2 regions of the Streptomyces sp. NPDC026062 genome follow, and region 1 is predicted to be linked to the other one. Evidence: riboswitches for the same ligand, from Rfam matches in the RefSeq annotation. Region 1 holds a riboswitch; the other holds the start of a gene.
What was found. A riboswitch is a leader RNA that binds a small molecule or an ion and turns the genes downstream of it on or off. The one in region 1 is predicted to bind cobalamin.

Region 1 (7,327 bases):
CCCACGCCACCAGCACCGCGACAGCCGCCACGACCACCGTCCAGTTCAGCGGCCGCCTCGCCCGGTGCACCCATCTGCCGACCGGACCGCCGGTGACACCGGCCGCCTCCCGGACGGCCCCGATGCCACCGCTCCACACCGCCTTGACCCGGGTCGCGGCCCGGCCCGCGCCGGTGAGCCAGGCGGCGAGCGCCACCACCGCGCCGACCGTCACGACCAGCCGGACCCCGGCCCGCAGATAGCCGGCCAGCGCGTCGAAGACAGCGCCCGCAGCCGGCTGCGAGACGTCCGGGGGGAGGCTGTCGAGGTAGAAGGCACGTCCTGCCCACAGCCCGAGCCCGAGCAGGGCGGCGCACGCCGCTGCCGCGAGCGCCGCGGTGACCAGTGCCCGCCGGCGGCGTACCGCGAGCAGCACCCCGCCCGCCGCCACCACCAGCGTGACCACGGGAAGCCAGAATCCGAGGAGTTCGAGCGCCCGGAAACCCTGCTTGGCCTTGCCGACCGAGTCCGAGGTCAGGATCGTGTAGTCGGTGTGGATCTCCGGGATCCTCCCCGCGACCGTCAGGCCCCGGTCGACGAGACGCTGCTTCACCCGGTCGATGACCGGGGCGAGGTCCAGGGTGACGGTGTCGTCGGTCAGCTTCACCGCGCCGCCGCCCTCGCCGGTCAGCGCCTTCACGACGGCGGAGTGGGCGGACCTGTTGAGGCTGCTCCACACCCGCGCGAACTCGTCGCCGGCCACGAACCGTTCCACGGTGCCGCGGACGAGGTTCGTGATGCCGGCGGTCAGCGGGTCGCCGAGCCTGCGGAGTGCCTTGTCCACCACGGGCCGGTCGGCCGGAGCGACGTCCGCCAGCAGCGCGTCGATGTCCAGATGCACCATGACGGCATCGGTGACGCGTGTGGTCACCGCCGCCTGCACATCGGGGTCGGAGGCCAGCGGCTCCACCATCTTCACGTAGCGGTCGGTGTTCCCCGCGACATCGCTCGCCCAGCTCGACACGATGCTCAACGGGGTGAGGACAGCCGCCACCAGGATCAGCAGGACCGCGAAGAACGAACGCACACGAGGCCGGGAGCGGCCCGTGGCCCGGATCTCCAGCTGCGCCACCCGGGCGCGCAGGGCCTCCAGTTCGGCGTGCTCGTCCGTCGCTGCCGACTCGTCGGGGTGCCGTTCCATGCCCCAAGGGGATGTCCTGGACGCCCGCACAGCGCGGCGAATTACTGCATACGGGTGACGAGTGGTGGCCGGGCGGGTGGCGTCGGAGACCCCGCCGGGCAGGGGAGAATCGATTTTTGTAGCAGGCTGCGGGGTGTCCTGGACGATTTCCGATCGTTCCCGCTTGTATGACCACACTTCTCCGCAGCGCCGGACCCTCGGGAGCCGGAACCCGGCCGTTCGCCGGCCCGCTCACCACCGCGCTCCTCGGTCCGGACGCCCAGCGCGAGCACGGCTTCTGGCGCCGGCTCGTCGCCACGGATCCGTTCCGCCGGCCCGTCTGCCCCCCTCCCGGCCTCGCCCCCGAGGAGCGGCTCGCCCTTGCCCACGCGCGGCTGCGCAGGCTCAACAGCGCACTGGACAGCGCCGCCCGCCCGGCCGCCGACCCACGAGCCCTGGCCGCTCTGCACGAATGGATCGCCCCGGTGGACCCGGCACTCGCCACCGTCGCGGGCATTCACTACAACCTCTTCCTCGGCAGCCTCCTGGACAACGACGCCGACAGCCCCCGCGATCTGTCGGACTATCTCGACCTGCGACGGGTCGGCACCTTCCTCTGTACGGAGGTGGCCCACGGCAATGACGCGGTCGCCGTCGAGACGACCGCCACCTATGACCCGGACCGGGACGGGTTCGTTGTGCACACCCCGCACTCCGGCGCCCAGAAGTTCATGCCCAACACCAGTCCGGCCGGCGGCCCCAAGTCGGGACTCGTCGCCGCCCGGCTGATCGTCGACGGCGTGGACCAGGGGGTCTTCCTGCTCCTTGTGCCGCTCACCGACGCCTCCCGGACCCTGCCCGGGGTGAGGGTGCGCCTGCTGCCCGCGCGGATGGGCAGTCCGGTGGACCACTGCCTGACCTCCTTCGACCAGGTCTTCGTGGACCGCGGCGCGCTGCTCGGCGGCGCGCAGGGGCGGGTCGGCGACGACGGGGTGTTCCGCAGCGACACCACAGGACACCGGCGCCGCTTCCTCACCTCGATCGCACGGGTCACCACCGGCCGGATCTGTATGAGCGCGAGCGCGGTGGGCTCGGCACGGGTCACGCTGGCCATCGCCGTCCGCTACGGAGGCCACCGCTTCGTCTCCGGAAGCCGCTCGGCGCCTCCGGTGCCGGTGATCGCCCACCGCAGCCACCACGGTCCGCTCGCCGAGGCCATGGCCACCGTCTACGCGATGAGCCTGCTGCACCGACGTGCTCTGGACCGCTGGGAACAGGTGGCGACGCGGCCGCCCGCGGAGCGGGAGGCCGCCGAGCGGCTGGTCGACATCGCCAAGGGGTGGATCACCTGGCAGGCCCGGTCGGTGATGGTCGAGTGCCGGGAACGGTGCGGCGCCCAGGGACTGCTGGAGAACAACGGGATGGCCGAACTCGTCACCGGGATCGAGGGCGCCATCACCGCCGAGGGCGACAACCTGGCCATCCACACGCGGGCTGCCGCCGGACTGCTCTTCGACGCGGCACGCGCGACGCGGGAGGAACCGGCCGCAGGCCCGCCGGACGGTGACCTCACCGATCTGCGCTTCCTTCGCCGGCTCCTGGCGCAGGCGGAACACATCTGGTTCGACAGGGCGGCCGCACGGCTGGCCCGGGTGCCGCAAGGCGGCCCGCTGGAACGCTGGAACGCGGCCTCGGGGCCCGCCCTGCGGGGGACCGAGGCCCATGCGGTCCGGCAGGCGGCCGACGCGTACGAGACCGCGATCGCGGAGCTGCCCGCGGGAGCGGCCCGCGAGCGGCTGGGTGAACTGGCCCGGCTGTTCGCGCTGCGCCGGGTCGCGCGCGACAGCGGAGATCTGCTCGCCGCCGGCCATCTGACCGCCGGCCAGGTCGACGGGCTCACCGATGCCATCGAGCAGCTCGTCGCGGCCGTGAGCGGTCATCTGCCCGAGCTGGCCGATTCCTTCGCGCTGCCCGGGGAACTGCTCGCCGACTGGCCCATCGCGGGAGCCGGCTACATGGACGCGTACGACGACCCGGGCGCTTCCTGGAACACCACGGGAACCCAGGAACCCGCCGGGAGGACGCGATGACGGGCACACCGAGGCAGTCGGCCGCCGTGCTGCCGCGCCGGGCGGCGGACGCGGTCCGGTGTCTGGGCGTCCGGGGAGTCCTGCTGGCCTTCTGGGGTACCGCGGCTGTGCTCTCACGGTGGTGTGAGGGAGCACACGGCCAGGTTGGCGAATCGGTTCGCCGCAAGGCGTAGCCGGAGAAACGCTGCCTGGCCGGTCCCGCGCCGGGGCGGTGCGTACGGCACCGCCCCGGCGCCCCACGGGCCGGACCCCCGCGACCGGTCACAGGCGTGCGTACGGCACCGCCCCGGTCCGTACGGGCTGGACCCGCACGGCCGGTCACAGGCGTGCGTACGGCACACCTCCGGCTTCCCTGGCCGGACCCACACTGCAGCTGAGCTGCGCAGAGGGTCGTGGTAGCGTGCCCGGAGCCAGTCGAACTCCACCTAGGAGTCAGGGAATCCGGTGTGAATCCGGAACTGACGCGCAGCGGTGAGGGGGACGGGCGGGGCCACGGCCACTGGGAGACCCACGGTTTCCCGGGAAGGCGTCCCGTCCGCGTGAACCCGAGTCCGAAGACCTGCTGGCACCCACGGCCCGGTACCGGGCCGCGGAACTCCGTACACAGGGCCCCGCGCATGGGCCCAGAGACGCCGAGGTACTCCGTGCCGCCCACAGCCGGCCCCGCCCGCTCCTTCGCCCTGCTCACCGCCGCGCTGATCCTGCTGTCCGCCTGCGGCGGCGGCTCGGGCGGCTCCGCAGCCAAGTCCGGGGGAGCCGACGGCTATCCGGTGGTCCTGACGAACTGCGGACGGACCGTCACCGTGGACGCGCCCCCCGAGCGCGCCGTGCCGGTCGACCAGGGATCGACCGAGATCCTGCTCTCGCTCGGCCTCGCCGACCGGCTGGCGGCCACGGCCACCTGGACCGACCCCGTACTGAAGGGGCTGGAGAAGGCCAACGCCGGTGTCCCGAGGCTCTCCGACAACCGCCCCTCGTCGGAGAAGGTCCTGGACCAGGAACCCGACTTCGTCAGCGCCTCCTTCGAGTCGACGCTCGCCAAGGGCGGAGTCGCCCCCCGCGAGCAGTTCGAGGAACTCGGTGTCCCCACCTATGTCTCGCCCGCCGACTGCACCGCCAAGGACAACAGCAAGGACGGCGACGGTGTCCGCACCGGCGCCCTGACCATGGACAGCGTCTACGGCGAAGTGCGCGACCTGGCCAAGGTGTTCGGCGTACCGGAGCGCGGCGAGGAACTGGTGGCCGGGCTGCGCGCCCGGGTTCGTGAGGCGACGAGAGACATCGACGCCTCCGATGCCTCACTGATGTACTGGTTCGCCAACTCCGAGGCTCCGTACCTGGCCGGCTGCTGCGGGGCGCCCGGCATCATCACCCGGGAGCTCGGTGCGAAGAACGCCTTCGACGACACCCACGAGGAGTGGCCCCAGATCAACTGGGAGACCGTCGCCGACCGCAACCCGGACGTACTGGTGATCGGCGACCTGACCCGCAAGTCGCAGACCGCCGAGAGCGCGGCGAAGAAGATCGCCTTCCTGGAGTCCAACCCCGCCACGAAGAACATGGACGCCGTCCGCGACAAGCACTACGTGCTGCTCAGCGGCCAAGCCATGAACCCCACCATCCGGACCGTCGAGGGCGTGGAGCGCGTCGCCGCCGGGCTGCGCGCCTTCGGGCTCGCGGGGTGACGGACACCGAACAGGCCGCGGCGCCGCCCGCGTACGCGGGCACGCACCCCCGGCCCGGCCGACGGGGCTTGCGGGGCCTGCGCGGCGGACTCCTGTGGGCCGGCGGGATCCTGCTGCTGCTCCTGTCCGTCGCCCTCGCCGTCACCATCGGCCCGGCCCGGATCTCCGTGGCCGACGTCTGGTCCACGGTCGCCTCCCACCTCGGTGCCGGTGAGTCGCGGCTCAGCCCGATCCGTGACGGCATCATCTGGAACCTGCGCATGCCGCGCACCCTGCTCGCCGCCGTCTGCGGCGCGGGACTCGCGGTCTGCGGCACCGTCATGCAGTCGCTGCTGCGCAATCCGCTCGCCGACCCGTTCGTCCTCGGGGTCTCCTCGGGAGCCTCGACCGGCGCCGTCGTGGTCGTCGTCCTCGGCGTCGGCGGGGGAGCGGTCTCCCTGTCGGCCGGGGCGTTCATCGGGGCCTTGTGCTCCTTCGCCCTGGTCATGCTGCTCAGTCACACCCTGGGCGGCAGCACCGACCGCGTCGTCCTGTCCGGGGTCGCGGCCATGCAGCTCTTCTCCGCGCTCACCTCCTTCGTCGTGATGACCGCGGCCGACGCCGAACAGACCAGGGGGGTGCTGTTCTGGCTGCTGGGCTCGCTCGGCGGCGTCGGATGGAGCGATGTGTGGATCTGCTCCGCCGTGCTCGCCGTGACGCTGCTGGTCTGCCTCGGCCACGCCCGGACGCTCGACGCCTTCGCCTTCGGTCAGGACGCGGCGGCCACCCTCGGTGTCCACGTCGGCCGTACCCGGATCGTTCTGCTGTGCACGACCGCGCTGCTGACCGCCGCACTCGTGAGCTCGGCCGGCGCCATCGGGTTCGTCGGCCTCGTGCTGCCGCACGCGGCCCGTGCGCTGACCGGTTCGGGGCACCGCAGGCTGCTGCCGGTCACCGCGCTCGCCGGGGCCGTCTTCCTGGTCTGGGTCGACACCCTCGCCCGGACCGTCCTCGACCCGCAGGAGGTTCCGGTGGGAGTCGTCACCGCCCTGATCGGGGTGCCCGCCTTCGTGCTGGTCCTGTACCGCACCCGGAGGGCCCCGTGACCGCGGCCACCAGCGGCGGTCTGCGGGCCGACCGGGTCAGCAGGGAGGCGGGCGGCCGGCTCATTCTGGACGGTGTCTCGCTGGCCCCGCCGCCCGGTGCCACCATCGGGCTGATCGGCCCGAACGGCTCCGGCAAGTCCACCCTGCTGCGCATCCTGGCCGGAGTCCTGGCTCCGGACGCGGGCGTGGTCACCCTCGACGACGACCCGCTGGCCGCTGTCGGCCGCCGCACCGTGGCCAGACGGGTCGCCGTGGTCGACCAGCACGCCGTCACGCAGGTCGAGCTGAGCGTCGTGGACGTCGTACGCCTGGGCCGTATCCCGCACCGGCGCGCCTGGTCGGCGCCGACGGCGGCGGACGAGACGGCTGTGCGGGAAGCCCTGGAGCGGACCGGTCTCGCCGACCGCCGCGAGCAGTCCTGGCACACGCTCTCCGGCGGAGAGCGCCAGCGCGTCCAGATCGCCCGAGCGCTGGCCCAGCAGCCGAGGGAGCTCCTGCTCGACGAACCGACCAACCACCTGGACATCCAGCATCAGCTGGAACTGCTGTCCCTGGTCACCTCGTTGCCGCTGACGGCCGTCGTCGCTCTGCACGACCTCAACCTGGCCGCGATGTTCTGCGACCGGATCGTCGTGATGAACGGGGGACGGGTGGTCGCGGGCGGCACCCCGGCGGAGGTGATCACGGAAGGGCTCATCGCGGACGTCTACCGGGTACGGGCCGTGGTGACACCGGACGGTCCGCACGGGCGGCCCTCCGTGCGCTTCCGTCCGGAGCGGTCCTGACCTCACACCGTCCGGCGGTCCCGGCGCTCCGCGCCGTGGACTCCCTGACACGTTCCGGCGCCACCAAGCGGTCCGGCGAGGGGCGGGCCCCCGTGTGGGACACTGTTGGCCAATGCCCCTTTTCACTCCGCCCCACCGGATTTATCCGGTGGGGCGGAGTGCTGCGAAGTGTGAGGTGCGTGTCGGGGCGAGTGGGGTGCCTGTGAGCCAGGCGTCGAGGCGGGTGAGGTTCATTCCGGCTGCGGTCAGCAGGTGTTGCAGGTGGGTTTTGGGGTGGCCTCGGTAGCGGGACCTGCGCAGCCCGAACGCGCGGACGCCTTGGGAGATAGTGCCCTCGATGCCGGCGCGGTGTCCGTAGCGCTGCTTCCATTGATCGGTTTGCTGGTCGCGCCGGGCTGTGCGGAGCGCTTCGTGTTCGTCGCGGTGTCGCAACGTGATCTCGCGCCCCATGTAGGCGACGCCGCGGGTGCACTGGTCGCGTGAGGGGCAGGGGCGGCAGTCCGCGGGTGAGAACCTGGCGCGG
Region 2 (7,327 bases), on a different contig from region 1:
CGCCTCGGGGGAGTTGATGTGCTTGTACAGCGTCAGCACGAGGTTGTTGGAGACGATCGAGTCGCCCGTCGCGAAGAACGCGACCAGCCGGCCGATCATGTGCTGCTCGCCCGGCGAGAGCTTGGCGAGGTCGGCGACGTCGGAGTGGAGATCGACCTCCTCCACCGTCCAGGTGTTCTTGATCGCGTCCCGGTAGCGCTCGTAGAAGTCCGGGTAGCGCATCGGCCGCAGGGTCAGTTCGAAGCCCGGGTCCAGCAGGTTCTTCTCAGGGGTGGAGCTCATTACTGGCATGCCTCGCAGGACTCGGGGTTTTCGAGGGAACAGGCGATCGCGTCCGCGTCGGGCGCGGGTGCCTGCTCCGGGATCGGGGCGGCGGACGCCGCACGGGCGATCCGGGTCGCCGGGCGGGAACGCAGGTAGTACGTCGTCTTGAGTCCCTGCTTCCAGGCGTACGCGTACATCGAGGAGAGCTTGCCGATGGTCGGCGTCTCCAGGAACAGGTTCAGCGACTGGCTCTGGTCGAGGAACGGCGTACGGGCCGCCGCCATGTCGATCAGGCCGCGCTGCGGGATCTCCCACGCCGTGCGGTACAGCGCCCGCACCTCCTCGGGGATCCAGGCGAAGCCCTGCACGGAGCCGCTGGCCTCGCGCAGCGCCTCCCGGGTGCGCGCGTCCCACACGCCGAGCTTCTTCAGCTCGTCCACCAGATACGCGTTGACCTGGAGGAACTCACCGCTGAGCGTCTCGCGCTTGAAGAGGTTGGAGACCTGCGGCTCGATGCACTCGTACACACCGGCGATCGAGGCGATCGTCGCCGTCGGCGCGATGGCCAGGAGCAGCGAGTTGCGCATCCCGGTCGTCGCGACCCGGGCCCGCAGCGCGTCCCAGCGCTCCGGCCAGTTCAGCTCGGTGTCGTAGTGGTCGGGGTGCAGCACGCCTCGGGCGGCACGCGTCTCGGACCACGCCGGCAGCGGGCCCGAGCGCTCCGCGAGGTCGCAGGACGCCTCGTACGCCGCGAGCATGATGCGCTCGGAGATCTTCGTGGACAGGGCGCGGGCCTCGGGGGAGTCGAACGGCAGCCGCAGCTGGAAGAAGACGTCCTGGAGACCCATGGCGCCCAGCCCCACCGGACGCCAGCGGGCGTTGGACCGGCCGGCCTGCTCGGTCGGGTAGAAGTTGATGTCGACGACCCGGTCGAGGAACGTCACGGCGGTACGGACGGTGGCGTCGAGGCGCTCCCAGTCCATCGTGCCGCCCCCGACGAACGCGCCGAGGTTGACCGAGCCGAGGTTGCAGACGGCCGTCTCGCCGTCGTCCGTGACTTCCAGGATCTCGGTGCACAGGTTCGAGGAGTGCACGACGCGGCCCGGCTCGGCGGTCTGGTTCGCGGTCCGGTTGGAGGCGTCCTTGAACGTCATCCAGCCCTGGCCGGTCTGGGCCAGCGTCCGCATCATCCGGCCGTACAGCTCACGGGCCGGCAGGGTCTTGCGGGCCAGGCCCCTGGCCTCGGCCGCACGGTAGACGGCGTCGAACTCGTCGCCCCACAGGTCGACCAGTTCGGGCACGTCGGCCGGGGAGAACAGCGACCAGGTGCCGTCCGCGTCGACGCGGCGCATGAACTCGTCCGGGATCCAGTGCGCCAGGTTGAGGTTGTGCGTACGCCGCTGGTCCTCGCCCGTGTTGTCGCGCAGCTCCAGGAACTCCTCGATGTCCGCGTGCCACGTCTCCAGGTAGACGGCGGCCGCGCCCTTGCGCCGGCCGCCCTGGTTGACCGCCGCGACGGAGGCGTCGAGCGTCTTCAGGAACGGCACGATGCCGTTGGAGTGCCCGTTGGTCCCCCGGATCAGCGAACCGCGCGCACGGACACGGGAGTACGAGAGACCGATGCCGCCCGCGTGCTTGGAGAGGCGCGCCACCTGGTGGTAGCGGTCGTAGATCGAGTCCAGTTCGTCCAGCGGCGAGTCCAGCAGGTAGCAGGAGGACATCTGCGGGTGACGGGTGCCGGAGTTGAAGAGGGTGGGGGAGGAGGGCAGGTAGTCCAGCCGGCTCATCAGCCCGTACAGCGCGGCGACCTCGTCCAGGGCGCGCGCGGAGGTGTCCTCGGCCAGTCCGGAGGCGACGCGGAGCATGAAGTGCTGCGGCGTCTCGATGACCTGGCGGGTGATCGGGTGGCGCAGCAGGTAGCGGCTGTGCAGGGTGCGCAGGCCGAAGTAGCCGAAGCGGTCGTCGGCGCCGTCGGTGAGCGACCGCTCCACCAGGGCGTCCAGCGCGGCGGCGTGGAGGGTCACGAACTCGGCGGTGCGGTCCGCGATCAGGCCCTCGCGGTGTCCGACGGCGACCGACGCGGAGAACGATGTCGCGCCCTGCCCGGCCGCCTCGTCCGCGATGGTGCGGGTGAGGAGACGGGCGGCGAGCCGGGAGTAGGCGGGGTCCTCGGAGATCAGACCCGCTGCGGCCTCGGTGGCCAGCGAGCGCAGCTCCGCCTCGTCCGACCGGGCGTTGCGGCCGCGCAGCGCGGCGGCGGCGACGCGCCCGGGGTCGGTGTCGGGCAGATCGGCGGTGAGGTCGGTCAGGGTCCGCAGCAGTACGGTTCCCGGTCCGTCGCTCGCGGTTCCCGTTGATGCGGCCGCTGAAACCGGATCGGCTGGCGCGATGGTCACGGTGGTGCTCTCCCTCGCTCGGCTCGGGGCCTTCGGGGAGCGGGGCAGCCGGGCGGGGCGGGGCCCGGGGCAGGGCGGCACTCCGTGCGGCGTCCACCGGCCCATCCACGAGGCCCGGACGTCTGGGCATCCGGATCGGTCGAGCCGGATGCGCTGTCGGCAGGAGCTCGGACTCCGGGTGCGCAAAAGCGCACCGAACACACCGTTGCGGGACAGTTCCGGATTCGCACCGGATTTCCCTGCGGCGACAGCGAGCATGAGCATACATGTGGGGGCTGCCGGATGAGGCAGCCCCCACATGTTGTGTCGTGCTTGCTCTCACACCGGAGGATGCAGCTCCAGGCGGTACGTCAGCAGCTTCAGGCCGGCGATCGGGTTCCAGTCCTTCTCGGGGGTCCGTACGAAGCCGAGGCGCCCGTAGATCCTATGGGCGCCGAGCATCGCCGGCTGCGTCGAGAGAACGATCCCCGTGACGCCCCTGGTGCTCCGCGCGCGGTCGATACAGGCCCGTACGAGCGCCTCGCCCGCCCCGGCGCTACGGGCCTCGCGGGAGACCGCCAGCATCCGGAACTCGGCCTCGTCCGCCGAGGCGATGTCGGCCCACGGGTTGCCGGGCGGGGCGTAGGTGACCCCGCCCAGGACGCGGCCCCGCGCGTCGGCGGCCACCAGCACCTCGGCCTCGGCGGCCCGGCGGGGTACGTCGCGCAGTCGCACGAGGTACGGGTCGTCGGCGCCGTAGTCCAGGAGCCCGTCGCCGAGGTAGGCCTCGGCGGTGATCTCTCCGAGGAGCGCGTGCTCGGCGGGCTCGACCGGCCGGATCGTCATGTCCATGGGCGGCAGTCTCCCGCATCCACGGGCCGGGGCCGCAAGGGGTTTTCGGCGGCACGCGCGAAGAGGCCGCCGCATCCCCCGGGGAGGGCGCGCGAAGGGCCGCCGTACCCCTCCGGCAGGGGAGTACGGCGGCCCGTTCGCGTACGCGGCGGTCAGTGGCCGCCGGGTGCACCGGCGGTGGCCGGCGGGAGCTCCGTCTTCACACCCGGGTCGCCCGCGTCCGCCGTGTAGTCGCCCGGAGCGGTCTCGTCTGCCCCGGCAGGCGCTTTCATGGCGTTCAGGACGAAGGTGAGGACGACGGTCACCACGAGGTTCAGCACGAAGGCCGTCAGACCGATGTAGCCGATCTCCCCGAGGCCCGGGATCTCCTTGGAGGAACCGCCGAAGTGCTCCTGGGTCGGGCTGGCGACTCCGTACGCGGCGGCCGTTCCGTAGACCATGCCGACGGCCCAGCCCCCGAGCAGTGCCCAGCGGTGGAACCACCGGGTGAACAGCCCGCCGACCAGGGCGGGCATGGTCTGGAGGATCCAGATTCCGCCGAGCAGCTGGAAGTTGATCGCGACCGTCTTGTCCATGGTGAGGACGAAGGCGAGCGCGCCGACCTTCACCAGCAGCGACACCAGCTTGGAGATCTTGGTCTCCTGCTCGGGTGTCGCGTCGGGCTTCAGGAAGTCCTTGTAGATGTTCCGGGTGAACAGGTTCGCCGCCGCGATCGACATGATCGCGGCGGGCACCAGCGCGCCGATGCCGATGGCGGCGAACGCCACGCCCGCGAACCAGTCGGGGAACATGTTCTCGAACAGCTGCGGGATCGCCAGCTGGCCGTTGTCCACCTTGATGCCGGCGGCGATCGCCATGAAGCCGAGCAGCGCGAGCAGCCCCAGCATCAGCGAGTACAGCGGCAGGATCGTCGTGTTGCGGCGGATCACGTCACGGCTGCGGCTGGAGAGCGTCGCCGTGATCGAGTGCGGATACATGAAGAGCGCCAGCGCCGAACCCAGGGCCAGGGTGGCGTAACCCCACTGACCGGCCGCCGCGGGTGCGAGCGCACCGGTCGGTTTGCCTCCCGGCGGACCGGCGAACTTCTCCTGTGCGGCGGCGAAGATGTCGTCGAAGCCGCCGAGCTTGATTGGGATGTAGATGATCGCCACGGCGATGACCAGATAGATCAGACCGTCCTTGACGAAGGCGATCAGCGCGGGCGCGCGCAGCCCGGAGGAGTACGTGTACGCCGCGAGCACCGCGAACGCGATCAGCAGCGGCAGGTCCTTGATGAACCAGTGGGTGTTCTCGCCGCCGCCGACGCCCATCACGTCCAGCACCGCCTGGATGCCGACGAGTTGCAGCGCGATGTACGGCATCGTGGCGAGGATGCCGGTGACGGCGACCGCGAGCGAGAGCCCCTTGGAGCCGAAGCGGCCGCGTACGAAGTCCGAGGTGGTGACGTAGCCGTGCTTGTGCGACACCGACCACAGCCGCGGCAGGAAGGTGAAGATCAGCGGATACACCAGGATGGTGTAGGGCACCGCGAAGAAGCCGGCCGCGCCCGCCGCGTAGATCGCCGCGGGAACGGCGACGAAGGTGTACGCGGTGTAGAGGTCGCCGCCGAGCAGGAACCAGGTGACCCAGGTGCCGAACGACCGTCCGCCCAGCCCCCATTCGTCGAGGCTGGCCTCGTTCTCGGCCTTGCGCCACCGGGCGGCCATGAAGCCGATGACCGTGACGGCCAGGAAGAAGAAGATGAAGACGCCGAGCGCGACGCCGTTCACGCCGTCCTTCATGCTGACGCACCCCCCTTGCGGGCGCGCTGGTCACGCTGCCACAGCTTGTACGCGATCATCGTGAGCGCCGTGGAGATCAGTACCCAGAGCATCTGGTACCAGTAGAAGAACGGGATGCCGATGAAGGCCGGGTCGACCTTGGCGTACGAACTCACCCACAGCATCGCCACGAACGGCGCGATGAGACAGAGGGCGATGACCACCCGCGTCGGTGTGACGGTGGGTGGCTTTCCTTCTGGTTCTTCCGGCATGGCGGCGACTCCGTCCCCTCGCTGATCACCTCTTGCGATGCGCAGGAAATCTAGGCGAGGGTTCCGCCCACCGTCACCCCCCGTCCGCATTGCGGTCTGGCAACGGTGTTGCGTTATCGGACAGTTGGTCGCAATGGCGTCAAACATCGGGACGTTGGTCCGGACCAGCGGGGGAAGGGCGGCGAACAGCCCCCGCGGGAAGGGTTCCACGGGGGCTGCGAGGCCGAGAGGTGATGCGGGCGGTTCAGTCCAGCGGTCGCTTCAGGCGGGCCACGAACTTGTAGCGGTCGCCCCGGTAGACCGAGCGCACCCACTCGACCGGCTCGCCCTGTCCGTCCAGTGAGTGCCGGGACAGCATGAGCATCGGCAGGCCCACGTCCGTACCGAGCAGACCGGCCTCGCGGGGGGTGGCGAGGGAGGTCTCGATGGTCTCCTCGGCCTCGGCCAGCCGTACGTCGTACACCTCGGCCAGGGCCGTGTAGAGGGATGTGTACTTCACCAGCGAACGCCGCAGCGCGGGGAAGCGCTTGGCCGAGAGGTGGGTGGTCTCGATCGCCATCGGCTCACCGCTCGCCAGTCGCAGCCGCTCGATCCGCAGCACGCGGCCGCCGGTGCTGATGTCGAGGAGTCCGGCGAGCATGTCGTCGGCGGTGACATAGCCGATGTCCAGGAGCTGGGACGTCGGTTCCAGTCCCTGGGCGCGCATGTCCTCGGTGTACGAGGTGAGCTGAAGGGCCTGCGAGACCTTCGGCTTCGCGACGAAGGTGCCCTTCCCCTGGATGCGCTCCAGCCGGCCCTCGACCACCAGCTCCTGGAGTGCCTGGCGCACGGTGGTGCGCGAGGTGTCGAACTCGGCGGCCAGAGTCCGCTCCGGGGGTACAGGGGTGCCCGGCGGCATCGTGTCCGTCATGTCGAGGAGGTGTCGCTTCAGCCGGTAGTACTTCGGGACGCGGGCGGTACGCGTACCCGCGCCCGTCTCGTTCCCCGTACTGCCCCCGTCGGCACCCATGGCCCGCCTTCCCGACTGCTGCGTTGCTGCCGTCACCGGCTCCTCCGTCTGTCGCGGCTCACATGGTGGCACGGTCCGGTCACGGCTCGTCGACCTCTCTCAGGTGTCGGTCCTATAACGGACGCGAGTGCACTTCTTATACACCCTTGACACCCATAAAGGTCTAGGCCAAGCTCCCGGTACTGGTCTAAACCATTAAAGACCAGGTCCCAGCCCCAGTAGTACTCGTCGACGAATTTGGCGCGGTGGGCGGGGTTGCAGCATCCCTGAGGAGGGTGGCGTGAAGCGCAAGCTCATCGCGGCGATCGGCGTCGCGGGCATGGTGTTCGGCATGGCAGCGTGTGGTTCGGATGACGACGGCGACGGCAAGAAGGCCGGAGCCGAGGGTTATGCCGGCCAGACCCTGACTGTCTGGACGATGTCCGGCTCGAACCCCCCCGGTTGGACCAAGACGGTCACCGAGGAGTTCGAGAAGAAGACCAAGGCCAAGCTGAAGATCGAAGTCCAGGAATGGAACGGCATTCAGCAGAAGGTCACCACGGCCCTCTCCGAGTCCAACCCGCCCGACGTTCTGGAGATCGGCAACACCCAGACTCCGGCGTACGCGAAGACCGGCGGCCTCGCCGAGCTCGGTGACGTGAAGAAGGAGATCGGCAGCGCCTGGGCCGACGCGGTCAACGCGCCCTCCGTCTACGAGGGCAAGCAGTACGCGCTGCCCTGGTACTTCGGCAACCGCGTCGTGATGTACAACAAGAAGGTCTTCAAGGACGCCGGTATCACCGAGACGCCGAAGAC

Region 2: it holds a riboswitch for cobalamin, as region 1 does, so the genes downstream of both, ACZ4LX_RS25530 (ribonucleoside-diphosphate reductase subunit alpha) here and ACZ4LX_RS09125 (ABC transporter substrate-binding protein) in region 1, are expected to answer to the same signal.

Annotation. Positions count from the first base shown of each region.
Region 1 covers NZ_JBVHOQ010000007.1:234,412-241,738, forward strand. The annotation lists gene ACZ4LX_RS09115 (hypothetical protein) at 1-1,180, opposite strand, end outside; gene ACZ4LX_RS09120 (acyl-CoA dehydrogenase family protein) at 1,348-3,249, shown strand; cobalamin riboswitch at 3,644-3,830, shown strand; gene ACZ4LX_RS09125 (ABC transporter substrate-binding protein) at 3,894-4,934, shown strand; gene ACZ4LX_RS09130 (FecCD family ABC transporter permease) at 4,931-6,019, shown strand; gene ACZ4LX_RS09135 (ABC transporter ATP-binding protein) at 6,016-6,804, shown strand; partial or broken gene ACZ4LX_RS09140 (transposase) at 6,946-7,327, opposite strand, start outside.
Region 2 covers NZ_JBVHOQ010000030.1:44,043-51,369, reverse strand. The annotation lists gene ACZ4LX_RS25535 (ribonucleotide-diphosphate reductase subunit beta) at 1-282, opposite strand, end outside; gene ACZ4LX_RS25530 (ribonucleoside-diphosphate reductase subunit alpha) at 282-2,660, opposite strand; adenosylcobalamin-variant (AdoCbl-variant) riboswitch at 2,814-2,911, opposite strand; gene ACZ4LX_RS25525 (GNAT family N-acetyltransferase) at 2,979-3,491, opposite strand; gene mctP (monocarboxylate uptake permease MctP) at 3,644-5,272, opposite strand; gene ACZ4LX_RS25515 (DUF3311 domain-containing protein) at 5,269-5,523, opposite strand; gene ACZ4LX_RS25510 (GntR family transcriptional regulator) at 5,768-6,532, opposite strand; gene ACZ4LX_RS25505 (extracellular solute-binding protein) at 6,813-7,327, shown strand, end outside.